Regions from separate parts of the Cytobacillus sp. GQ23 genome, predicted to be linked through region 3. Evidence: predicted binding sites of a transcription regulator. Region 3 holds the regulator's gene; each other region holds the start of a gene.
The links. Region 3 encodes Rex, which represses fermentation and respiration genes when NADH is low (regulators of the CRP and FNR family bind a similar motif). Its sites were predicted from a motif close to TTGTGAAATATTTCACAA; they were not measured.

Region 1: AC6CHU_RS23520 (cytochrome c oxidase subunit 2A) is a predicted target of Rex. The motif match lies at 1,569-1,586, and genes of this name have one in related genera.
Region 2: AC6CHU_RS23555 (DUF2249 domain-containing protein) is a predicted target of Rex. The motif match lies at 1,774-1,791, and genes of this name have one in related genera.

The regions. Positions count from the first base shown of each region.
Region 1 is NZ_JCAXER010000038.1:8,844-13,126, forward strand. Features, by position in the region: gene AC6CHU_RS23510 (nucleobase:cation symporter-2 family protein) at 1-522, opposite strand, end outside; gene AC6CHU_RS23515 (xanthine phosphoribosyltransferase) at 519-1,121, opposite strand; purine riboswitch at 1,276-1,377, opposite strand; gene AC6CHU_RS23520 (cytochrome c oxidase subunit 2A) at 1,737-1,886, shown strand; gene AC6CHU_RS23525 (cytochrome c oxidase subunit II) at 1,908-2,384, shown strand; gene AC6CHU_RS23530 (b(o/a)3-type cytochrome-c oxidase subunit 1) at 2,384-4,039, shown strand; gene AC6CHU_RS23535 (DMT family transporter) at 4,157-4,283, opposite strand, start outside.
Region 2 is NZ_JCAXER010000038.1:15,255-19,537, forward strand. Features, by position in the region: gene AC6CHU_RS23540 (carboxypeptidase M32) at 1-243, opposite strand, end outside; gene AC6CHU_RS23545 (MFS transporter) at 410-1,570, shown strand; gene AC6CHU_RS23550 (hypothetical protein) at 1,573-1,713, shown strand; gene AC6CHU_RS23555 (DUF2249 domain-containing protein) at 1,898-2,140, shown strand; gene AC6CHU_RS23560 (DUF2249 domain-containing protein) at 2,137-2,343, shown strand; gene AC6CHU_RS23565 (hypothetical protein) at 2,348-3,598, shown strand; gene AC6CHU_RS23570 (metal-sulfur cluster assembly factor) at 3,610-3,909, shown strand; gene AC6CHU_RS23575 (ATP-dependent DNA helicase) at 3,945-4,283, opposite strand, start outside.
Region 3 is NZ_JCAXER010000035.1:45,493-49,775, forward strand. Features, by position in the region: gene groL (chaperonin GroEL) at 1-206, opposite strand, end outside; gene groES (co-chaperone GroES) at 265-549, opposite strand; gene AC6CHU_RS22830 (CPBP family intramembrane glutamic endopeptidase) at 842-1,567, shown strand; gene AC6CHU_RS22835 (YdiK family protein) at 1,608-1,799, shown strand; gene AC6CHU_RS22840 (redox-sensing transcriptional repressor Rex) at 1,821-2,465, opposite strand; gene moaC (cyclic pyranopterin monophosphate synthase MoaC) at 2,493-2,975, opposite strand; gene abc-f (ribosomal protection-like ABC-F family protein) at 3,169-4,283, shown strand, end outside.

The DNA.
Region 1 (4,283 bases), on a different contig from region 3:
GAAAAGAATAATGATGAACAGCAAGGTTCCGAAAGCCAATGAGATGTTTGTCATGGAACCAAAGTCAGGGCTTCCCTGTCCTCCAGCCATGTTGTTCATTGCAACAGGAATTAGCGTAATTCCAATAATGGTAACGACCGACCCTGTTACCACTGGAGGAAAAAATTTCACCAGTTTTCCAAAATATTTTGAAACAGCTACAACAAAAATGCCGGAAACCAGTATTGAACCATAGATTGCCGGTATTCCATACTGACCGCCAATCGCAATCATTGGTCCTACAGCCGTAAATGTGCAGCCAAGAACAACTGGAAGACCAATCCCAAAAAATCTGCTGCGCCATACTTGAAGAAGCGTTGCAATACCGCACATAAAAATATCAATTGAAACAAGATAGGTAAGCTGCTCCCCTGTTAATCCCAGTGCTCCTCCTACAATCAATGGCACAATTACTGCGCCTGCATACATAGCAAGGACATGCTGAATTCCAAGGGAAGCAATTTTAACCGGATTCTGATTCATCGCATTGATTCCTCCATTTTCTTCGCTGATTTTTCAAAGCTGATTATTCCGCCTTCAAGTGACTCAATAATTGCCAGGGAATCAACCCGGAATCCCTTTTCCCTCAGCAGCTTTCCGCCATTTTGAAAGCCTTTTTCGATAACGATGCCAATCCCTGCAATCGATGATCCCGCTTTTTCAGCTATTTCTGCAAGACCTAATGCCGCCTGTCCATTCGCTAGAAAATCATCGATTATAAGAACATTATCTTCTTCTGAGAGATATTTCTTTGAAACAGAGATTTCACTTGTTTCTTCCTTAGTGAACGAATAGACTGGGGCTGTAATCAGGTCATTTACCAGTGTAAGAGATTTTCTTTTCCTCGCAAATACTACTGGGACATTTAACTCGAGCCCCGCCATTACAGCTGGCGCAATCCCCGAAGATTCGATAGTCAATATTTTTGTAATCCCGCTTCTTGAGTATCTATCTGCAAATTCTTTGCCGACTTCAAACATAAGCTGTGGATCTATCTGGTGGTTCAGAAAAGAATCCACCTTTAAAACTGTCGGCGATAAAACGATCCCTTCGCGCTTTATTTTTTCAATAAGCATATCCATTTTGCATCCTCCTCTATGATAGATAGCCTTCAATTACTCATTTCAGCCAAATAAAAAGCCTGAAGCCCATCGCATTCACAACATAAAAATGAGTGAAGCAATGGCCTTCAGGCTAATGATTTAAGCTGCAGGCAAACAAGGATGGCATATAGCGTCCTGTACATTGCTCACTCATAGTCGGATTATTTACGGTACCCCGGTAGAAACTTGCGAGCCATATCCTCGCGATTATATGAGTGAATGTTATTAATTTATTAACATTATAACACCATCTACTAATACTTCAATCAAAAATTTACCCAAATACGAACTAAACAAGATATTACCAAAAATAACGTTCGTTAATCAGATAATTCACCCTTTTCTTTACATTCATTAAGAATAATTCACTGTCCTTTTTAAGCTCAATTAAACCTTCACATTTTTTTCACAAATTACAGATGTGTTTTGTGATTTAAATCACTTAAATATCAATTTTTCACCATTATCATAGTGTTTAAGTTACGAATGAACAATTTGTGAACTCACTAAAATCATCTAGAATCTCCCTAAATGTTTTGTATTATGAAAGTGTAATCATTTACTTTTTCCAATTTTCGAAAGGAGTGAAGGAAAATGGCGAAAACGGAACTCAGCCGCAAAACAAAAACTGAAATAGAGGATCGCTCCTCCTTAAAGGGAACGTTAGCTTCCGTTTTCTTATTAGGATTCTTCCTTGTAATGACATGGGTAGGCGTTTATTTATTATTTATCAGCCGCTTTTAAAGTTAGAAAGGGGAAAAAGCCATGCATATGCATAAGTTTGAAAAGGCCTGGCTCATTTTTGGAATCGGATCGCTGCTTGTTTTTCTAACAGTTCTGGGAGTGAGCGCATTTTACCTGGGTAATCAGCCCCCGAGCTGTTTGGCTACCATTGATCCTGAAAAAGTCGATTCTACCGTTCCATTTAATGAGCCTGGATTGAAAAAGGCAGAAGGAAAAGATTGGGATTACGAATTGGTATACGTAGCATCTGCTTTTTCCTATAGCCCAGCCGAAGTGGAGGTTCCATATGGCGCTAAAGTGAAAATTATCGCTACAACCAAAGACGTCGTCCACGGTTTTGAAGTTGCGGGATCAAACATCAACATGATGCTTGAACCAGGCTATATCAGTGAACATGTTACAACCTTTGATAAAAAAGGCGAATACCTGATTGTATGTAATGAATACTGCGGTGTTGGTCACCACATGATGTCTTCTAAAATTAAGGTGGTGGAATAATGTTTAATCCTTCAGCAAAATTAAAAGTTGACCCACGTGACGGAAAATTGGCAATGGCCCACTTTTTCGTTGCCTTTACTGCCTTAGCAATAGGCGGCTTAGCCGGTTTATTGCAGACTTTGGTCCGCTCCGGTAAATTCGAGCTTCCTGCAGGCATCGGATATTACCAGATTCTCACGGTTCATGGTGTTGTCCTCGGACTTGTACTTACTACCTTTTTTATAATGGGATTCCAGATCGCTGCAACAAGCAAAACATCAGGGGCCTTTACGAAAAAACAGCGTATTGCCGGCTGGACCGGTTTCTGGCTGATGACGGCGGGAACTGTTCTTGCAGCTGTTATGATCCTGCTGAATGAAGCAACAGTTCTATATACTTTCTATGCTCCTCTTCAAGCACATGCTTTGTATTATATCGGATTAACACTTGTTATAGTGGGAAGCTGGATTGACGGGGCATCAATCATTATGAAGTATGCAGAATGGCGGAGGAAAAATCCCGGTAAACCAAGTCCATTATTAACCTTCATGTCGCTGGTCAACACAATGATGTGGATTGTAGCGACAATCGGTGTAGCAGCTACAGTTCTTTTCCAGCTGCTTCCTTGGTCATTGGGATTTGTTGAAACGGTAAATATTGGAGTCAGCCGAACTCTATTCTGGTATTTCGGACATCCGCTTGTATACTTCTGGCTATTGCCGGCTTATATGGCCTGGTATGTTGTAATTCCAAAAGTCATCGGCGGAAAGGTTTTCTCTGACTCATTAGCACGTTTGTCTTTTATATTATTCCTGCTGTTCTCCATCCCTGTCGGATTTCACCATCAATTAATGGAGCCAGGCATTGACCCGGCATGGAAATTCCTGCAGGTAATTCTGACATTCCTTGTTGTCATTCCATCTTTAATGACTGCATTTTCTTTGTTTGCTACTTTCGAAAGCTTTGGCCGTTCAAAAGGGGCTACAGGGTTATTCGGCTGGGTTAAGAAACTTCCTTGGGGAGATGCACGATTTGCCGTGCCGTTCATTGGGATGATTGCCTTTATTCCTGCGGGTGCAGGCGGGATCGTCAACGCCTCTCACCAGATGAACCAGGTTGTTCATAACACCATTTGGGTAACCGGCCACTTTCACTTAACAGTAGCAACATCTGTAGTACTTACATTTTTTGGGGTTTCTTACTGGCTGATTCCTCATCTGACAGGAAGAACATTAACCAAAGCAATGAATAAATTAGGAATCATCCAGGCAGTTATCTGGGCAATCGGCATGACTTTCATGTCTGGCGCCATGCATGCTGCAGGCCTTCTGGGAGCGCCGCGCCGTTCGTCCTACTCTGAATATGGCGGAGCAGCACAAGCAGCAGAATGGATTCCCTACCAGGTCGCACAGGCAATCGGCGGATCTATACTATTCATTGGCATTATTTTAATGATCTATATCTTTATCAACCTTGCATTCTTCGCACCAAAGGGCGAGCAGGAGTTCCCTGTCGGAGAAGCAGCTGATGAAGCTGAAAAAGCGCCGATGGTATTCGAAAACTGGAAGCTTTGGCTCGGAATTACAGTTGTTCTTATTCTATTTGCCTACACTATCCCGTTTATAGACTTAATACAAAATGCACCTCCAGGAGCTAAAGGGTATAAGCTTTGGTAAAAGGAAAGGCTTGCCCCGGCTCTTCCAGGAGTAAGGCGCAGAAGCTAGACAGTATTATAGTTCAAACTTTCATACCCGCTGATAAAAAACACTCCGCTCCAGTTGGATCGGAGTGTATTAATGTCCGGGCCCGCTGGAGTCAGCCGCCATTCCTGATTTCTTTCTTCTTGCAGGCAAATTCACAATAATAACTGAGCTGAGAATCAGCACTGCACCGGCAATCTGCACTGCACCTAGATTTTCT
Region 2 (4,283 bases), on a different contig from region 3:
TATTTCAGCAAGGTTTTCCTGGCCTGAAAGTTTTGCTATGTATGCTGCCATTTCCTCAGAAGTTGACATTCTGAACACTTCTGAAGAGATCATTCCAATTACTTCCGAGCGCTGTTCCATACCCTGCCTGGGTGCGCCGGTCCGCATATCCCAATACATCAGCCCGATCGCTTCATTATATGCTGTCATTTTTTTGACATACTCAAGGAATTGCAGTTCTGTCTGTTTTAGTGATTCTGCCATAAATTTTCCCCCTTTGTATCTATTACAGTATCATTTTATCATATTTTTCTGAAAAGGCAGTCTCAATAATCTTATTCTCCTGCTGCTCTTGGGCTGTTTTTCTTTTTCACCTGGCTGGCAAAGAGTTATAATGATGGTAAGTGAACTAACCGGAAAGAGAGATAGCATGAAATATTTGATTTACTTTATCATTATTGCAGCATTTATTGATACATTTTCTCAGCTTCCCATCATGAGCCCCTTTGCCATGACATTTAATCCATCACCAGCATTTGCGGGAATGATTGTTGGGCTTTATTCCTTCTCGAATATGATTGGCAATATATTAGCCGGCTATTGGATAGATAAAAGAGGAGCAAAAAGGGTTTTGGTATCCGGTTTATCCCTAACCGGATTCATTTTAGTCCTGTATACATTTGCTGATTCTCCCCTGCAATTAATTACTGTAAGATTTCTTCACGGATTATTTGGGGGCTTCCTGGTCCCTGCGGCTTTTACAGTCATTTCAAACCTCGGAAAATCAGGCAAACAAGGTAAAAAAATGGCTGTATCAGGCGCAGCTGTCGGATGTTCAGCCATTATAGGCCCCGCATTCGGGGCAGTGATTGCTTCCAATTACAGCATCAACTGGGTCTTTTTAATTATTGCAGCTACAATGATCACTAGCGCAGTCCTTGCCTTTGTGTTTCTGCCGGCAGGAAATATGGTAAATGTAAAAAAAGAGAGCTCTCATGAAAAAATGCTTCCACTATTTAAGAATCCTATGCTTACAGCAAGCTATTTAGGAGCCTTTTCTCTCATGTTTGCTCAAGGGACACTTGCCTACCTTCTTCCCCTTCAGGTAGAAGCCCTGCAGATTGAGGCGATGTACAGCGGAATTTTATTAAGCACTTTCGGAATAACGGCAATTCTTATTTTTCTGCTGCCCATTAATAAAATATTTGATAAGTATAAGCATCACAATAGCATGCTTTCCGGAATGCTGATTATTGCAATTGCATTAGTCCTGTTAAGTTCAGCATCTTCTCTTGGATTCATGTTTATATGCATGGTTCTTTACGGCACCGGGTTTGCTCTTTTATTCCCATCCATCAATGCCCTTATAGCCAATCATACGACAGAAAAAACAAGAGGAAAGGCATTCGGCCTCTTCTATGCCTTTTTTTCTTTAGGTGTGGTAGCTGGTTCCACCATATTAGGCTTCTTGAAAGTAACATTTGAAACAGGTTTTTTAATCGCTGCAGCCATATTATTTTTTACGGTATGCGGCATGTCCATATATTCCAAAAAAAGAAACCCCCAACTATTAAAAAGCGGGAGTGACTGAAAATGAAAGAATTAGTAGGCAGCTGCACTGTTTGCGGCAAAGACCTGTACTGTCTTGATGGATTCTTCAACGGAGTCCATAATGAAAAAAATGAAACCATCTGTTTTGAATGTATCGAAGAACAAAAAGAATCCGCAGAGTAAACCTCTGCGGATTCTTTTTGTTCCACTTAATTTGTGAAAATGTATTTCGCAATATGATATATGTCACTTATTTCAAAAGATCCCGGTGTTAAACTCAAAGTAATCAATAACGATTCTCACTGCAGAAAAATTTCAGTTATTGGCCATTAAATTAATCCACCAGCCGATTGAAGGAGTGATCAGAATGAAAAATAAAGTTATTGAACTTGATGTAAGAGAGGATTTAAAAAATAAATTGGAGCCGTTTGAAAAAATCACGTTGGCAATAGCTGAAGTTGATATTGATGATGTTTTTATCCTTCATGCCCCATTTAAGCCTGTCCCTCTTTTTGGGGTCTTAAAGGCAAAAGGGTTCGAATATAAAGCTGAGGAAATTGAAAAGAAGCACTGGAAAGTGACCTTTACGAAGAGAGGTGCTTCAAAATGAAATTGGATAACCGCGGGCTGGAACCGCCTCAGCCGATGATGAGAACACTCGCTGCTCTTGAAGATCTGCCCTCAGGAGAAACATTATCCATTATTAATGACAGACGACCCATGTTTCTTTATGAAAGGCTGGATGAAATGGGCTGCAGATATGTAACTATCGAACAGGAAGACGGAAGCTTTTTAATAGAAATACACAAATAAGCAGGTGATCCCATTGCTGGCCAATACCAAAAATGAGACCAATATCAAACTGCCCTTTTCATTTATACTTTTCAGCTTGCTCTGTTTAATAGGATCCATGGGGCTCATTCTTTTTCAAGGGGAATCTATTATTAACAGCCATTTCCGCATACCCGCCATCTGGTCAGCGGCTCATTTGTTTATATTGGGCTGGGCGCTGATGACAGCCATGGGAGCCATGTATCAGCTCGTACCAGTGGCCTTTCTCACCCCTATATGGAATGAACGTTTTGGATTTACACAGTTTACTGTGACTGCCTTTGGGATATTATATTTTGCTCATAGCTTATTTCATAATCCGGCGGGTGCAATGCTGCCCGGGCTCATTACATTAACAGGTATTTTAATGTTTCTTCTGCAAATGTTCATGACTTTAAGGCAGCAGGCAAAGCACAATATACTCACTTTTTTCGTAGGAACTGCACTGATTAGCCTGCTATCTGCTATTCTATTTGGAATGCTTATGGTCTTAAGCATGAAAACCGGATTTTTTTCTGACCTATATCAAGCAGTTTTTAAAAGCCACATACTTCTCGGAACTGCAGGCTGGTTTACACTTCTGATTTTTGGATTCTCATATAAAATGGTCCCCATGTTTTCTTTGTCCCATGGCTACAGCATGAAACCTGCCAAATATGTATTAATAATTTATGCAGCAGGGCTTGCAGCTGCAATTATCTCTTTTTTCATCGGGAATAATTCACTTTTAACTATTGCATTGATGATCCTGGCAGGCGGTTTTGCATTCTTTACCTGGCACATGCTGCATATTCTGCGGAAAAGAGTTAAGAAGAAGCTTGATTATTCATTCCGGTTTGCTCTTCTTGCCATACCTGCAGGACTGGCTATCCACCTGGGAGCATTAATAAGCGCTCTAATTGGAAGCTTTCAAACTGCAATTGGGTATCTTGTATTTGCTTACCTTATGCTTTGGGTAGCTTTGAGCATTCTCGGTTACCTATTTAAAATAGTGCCATTCTTATGGTGGACATGGAAATACAGTAAAGAGATCGGGAAACGGAGTGTCCCTTCTCTCAGAGATATGATGAATGACAAGGCATCCATCCCGGTTCTTTCCGCTTTCATTCTCGGTATACTTAGTGTGACAGCCTCCATTGTATTTGAACAGCTTGCTCTATTCCTATCCGGCCAGATTTTAACGGCTGGAGCCAGCTTAGTATTCTGTTTTTTGATTATCACAGTATTAAAACAATAGGGGGAATGAACATGAATCGAAAAGAATTAGTTCTCAGCAGCCTGAAAAGAGTTATAGATCCTGAATTGAATATAAACGTGGTTGATTTGGGACTTATTTATGACATTGATTTGCCCGACAATGAAAAGGCAGTTATTACCATGACTCTTACAACACCGGGCTGTCCGCTTCATGACAGTATAGTCAGTGGAGTAAAGTATTGCATTGAAGATCTGGAGCTATTTTCAGATGTAGAGGTTAACCTTGTCTGGGAACCAGCCTGGACTCCTGCTCACATGTCTCCCGAAGCAAATCAGCTGTTAAGAGGTTAAAAGGAAGGCAGCGCCCTGTTGGGCACTGCCATAGTTCAGCTTATTACGGGCTCTGCAGGCAGAACCTTTTTTATCATTTCGAGCACTTCAGGATGTTCATTATTATTCATCAAAATATGAACGGTCCCTTTGTCTTCATGTGTTCTAATTAATCTTCCAATACCCTGCCTTAACCTCAGGATCATATAAGGAAGATCCACTTCTTTGAAAGGATCGGCCGAACCTTCCCGTTTGGCTGTAAAAACCGGATCGTGCGGAGGGAATGGGAGACCATAAATAAGCACATTCTCCAGAGATCTGCCCGGTATATCAAGACCTTCCCATAAATGTACAGAGCATAGAACTGAATGCTCATCATTTTGGAAATTGGAAAC
Region 3 (4,283 bases):
CCCATGTTTTCGAATGCATCTTCAAGTTCGATTTCTTTTGCGATTGTCACCCCATCATTCGTGATTAATGGTGAACCGAATTTCTTCTCAAGAACCACGTTGCGTCCTTTAGGTCCAAGAGTTACTTTTACCGCATTTGCAAGGGAATCTACACCGCGAAGCATCGCGCGGCGGGCTTCTTCACTAAATTTAATCTCTTTAGCCATTGATAAAAACCTCCTCAAAAATTTTCACTTTATCTTTTAATCTGCAACTAATCGGCGATTAGCCAATTACAGCAAGAATGTCATTTTCACGTAAAATTAAGTATTCTTTGCCTTCGTACTTCACTTCAGTACCGGCATATTTTGAGAAGATGATACGGTCGCCGTCAGCAACTTCAAGGGCAACACGCTCACCGTTTTCAAGAACGCGGCCAGTTCCCACAGCTACAACTTTGCCTTCTTGAGGCTTTTCTTTAGCAGTGTCCGGCAGTACAATGCCGCTTGCAGTTTTTTCTTCAGTTTCAACAAGCTCGATAATGATTCGATCACCTAGTGGCTTTAACAAGTGAAACAACCTCCTCAAATAATATGTAAATATTTTTATTTATTAGCACTCTCTCTTTATGAGTGCTAACACAATTATTATATTAATGAATCTCATATCTATTTGCAAGGGTGAAGCTTAAATTTTTTATAAAAAATTTCCTCATAGACAACCTCTTAAGTATGCTTCACCAGCCCTCATTTTAATCATGTACTTCTCCTCCTTTGATGCTGATATTTGAAACACCCTCCCTATAAAGAGTACAATGGCTTTAGGACTTGCAACCAACACTCAGATTAAGGAGTAAAACACTTTGAAGAAGGAATATTGGATTATATTAATCGCCTATATTGCCATGCAGCTTTCAAGCTTGTTTGGTGTTCCGCTCGTATTAATAACTGCCGATGCCCTGGGACATAACCCCGAGAATATGCAGATTCTTGCTGTAGCCTACTGGCTCGTAATCAGTTTCACGATTACGCTGACCATTACGCTTCTATTACTAAGGAAAGAAATGAAAAGGGGACTCGATCGGGATGCCTCTTCTGTGGCAGGCTCAGCGGGCTGGGCAATAGGAGGCATATTTTTGGCCCTGATTGCTCAAGCTACTGCTGCAAGTATTGAAAACCTGATTGGCATTGAAATGGGCTCTGAAAATACGCAGCAGATTATCCGGATTATTGAAGCATCGCCAATTGTCATTTTAATCAGCTCGGTCATCGGGCCAATCCTTGAGGAGATCGTCTTTAGGAAAATTATTTTCGGTTCCCTCCATAAGCGCTTTAACTTCTTCCTGTCTGCCCTGATCAGCTCGGTTATTTTTGCACTTGCTCATTTTGAGCCTGAACATGTATTGCTATACTCGGCAATGGGATTCACCTTTGCCTTCTTATATGTAAAGACCAAGAGGATTATCGTGCCGATTTTTGCCCATGTGGCGATGAATACCTTTGTTGCGGTTGTTCAGCTGAATCAGGATAATTTACAAAAGTGGTTAAAAGAAATGGAAAATTTGCAGAGCTTTATCAGCTTTTTCTAGAAAGAATGCTGTGGAGTTTTAAACTTACTGGGGGATTATCATGAGAAGCACACCTTTGTTTTCAGGCTTTATTTACATCCTTCTCGGATGCCTTTTCACTTTTATAGCCATCCAGAATACCCAGCGGGAAGAAACCTGGGGATTCTTTACTTATTTTTTAATCCTAATTGCTACATTTGATTTTGGCACCGGCCTGCGGATGCTTGGCCTGCATTTTAAAATGAAAAAATGAGCCGCATAAGGCTCATTTTTTTTACACTTCTTCAGGATAATTTTTAAGAAAATAAACCAGTGACTGCAATTCCACTGCCAGATCGATATGGTGAATCCGAATCGAGGACGGCACAGTGAGCCTCGCAGGTGTAAAGTTAAGGATTCCTTTTATTTTCGCATTCACCATCCGATCGGTGATAGTCTGGGCAGGCGGTGCAGGCACCGTTAAAATTGCCACCTGAATATTATTTTTCACAATCACTTCTTCAAGGTCATCCATATGATGGACCGGAACATCACCGATTTTCGTGCCAACCTTACTCTCATCCACATCAAAGGCTACTTCTATTTTCGTATTATTATTTTTAAGAAAATTGTAGTTTAGAAAAGCGGTCCCTAAATTCCCTACCCCGATCAAAGCGACTTTAGTCAGCTCGTCCTGGTCAAGAGTCTTCCGAAAGAAGCCTAAGAGGTAGTTCACATTATATCCATATCCTTTTTTCCCTAACGCACCGAAGTACGAAAAATCACGGCGGATTGTTGCAGAATCCACTTTTACCGCCTCACTCAATTCTGCTGATGAGACTCTCTGTTTGCCGGAGGAATGAAGGTTCTTTAGGAAGCGGTAATATAATGGCAGCCGTTTAGCTGTTGCCTGTGGTATCTTAATTGGTTCATTGGCCATTCGTCCATCCCCATTTCTTATGATGTATTAATTTCGTTTAAAATCTCCGTTTTTCCCGCCTGTTTTCTCTATTAAAAAGGTTGGTCCAATTACCATTCCTTTATCTACAGCCTTACACATATCATAAACGGTCAGCGCACAGACTGAAGCAGCTGTTAACGCTTCCATTTCCACACCCGTATTTCCTTTTGTTTTAACAGAAGCCGTAATGATAAGGACATACTCATCCTCTTCTGCTTTCCATGAAAATGAAATATCGACACCCTTAAGAGGCAGCGGATGGCACATCGGAATAATGTCCCATGTTTTCTTGCTTGCCATAATGCCTGCCGTTTGTGCAACAGCAAGAACATCCCCTTTTTTCATGGAGTTTGATGTGATCTTTTCGTAAATCTCCTGATTCACCGAAATACTTGACTGAGCAATGGCTGTCCTTGCGGTCTCAGGCTTATCGCTGACATCCACCATTTTTGCCCTGCCTTCTTGATTAAAATGAGTAAAATCCGCCATTAAAAAAACACCTCTCTTCAAAATCATACACTATTTTTCGGATTCTTTGTATGTGCATTGTAAGGTTCTTCACATATTTATTTACCTTTTCTTCTGTTTTAATGACCTTCATCCGGGCTTATAGTCCTGTCTCCTTTATTGCCGAACAATATATGAATGAGTTACACTTACTCTATACCAGAGGTGAAAGAACATGATACTATTACAAGTCAATCAGCTGGCAAAAAGTTTTGGAGCTGATCCCATTTTAACGAATATAAAGCTTGAAGTACAAACCAGGGACCGTATTGCCCTTGTAGGACGCAATGGTGCAGGAAAATCTACCCTTTTAAAAATAATTGCCGGACAAATGACGTATGATTCCGGAGAGATCATAAAGCCAAAGGAAGTAACCATTGGCTATCTTGCCCAAAATACCGGCCTGGAATCAGATTTATCCATATGGGAGGAAATGCTGACTGTTTTCAGTCATCTGCAAAAGCAGGAAAAACAGCTTCGCAGCCTTGAAGAGCAAATGGCGGATCCTGATGTCCTTGGTAATTCTGATGCCTATGAACGAGTTTTAAAAGATTACGACAAACTCCAGGTTGATTTCAAAGAAAATGGCGGTTATCAATATGAAGCTGATATACGTTCCATTCTCCATGGACTCAACTTCAGCTCAATGGGCTATGATACAAAAATTTCGTCCTTGAGCGGCGGTCAGCGAACAAGGCTGGCCCTTGGTAAACTTCTGCTCACAAAGCCTGATATACTAATCCTGGATGAGCCTACCAACCACCTTGATATAGAAACACTATCGTGGCTCGAACAATACCTGCAGGGCTACAGCGGTGCCATTCTGATCGTATCACATGACCGCTACTTTCTTGATAAGGTCGTTTCCCAGGTTTACGAGATATCGCGCCACCAAATAAGAAAGTACCCTGGAAACTACAGTTCCTATTTGGATCAAAAAGCAGCTAATTTTGAAAAAGAAATGAAGCAATTCGAAAAACAGCAGGAAGAAATCGCTAAGCTTCAAGACTTTATTCAGCGAAACCTTGCCCGTGCCTCCACTACTAAAAGGGCACAAAGCCGCAGAAAGCAGCTGGCCAGAATGGACGTGATGGACAGGCCGCAGGGAGACGAGAAATCAGCTTCCTTTGGGTTTGATATCGAACGGCAGTCAGGCAATGAAGTATTGAATATATATTCTTTAGCAATAGGGTACAAAGAAATAGTGAGCGAGAATATTTCTATGCGGCTGGCAAGAGGCGATAGTATTGCACTTGTAGGACCAAATGGAATTGGCAAATCCACATTGCT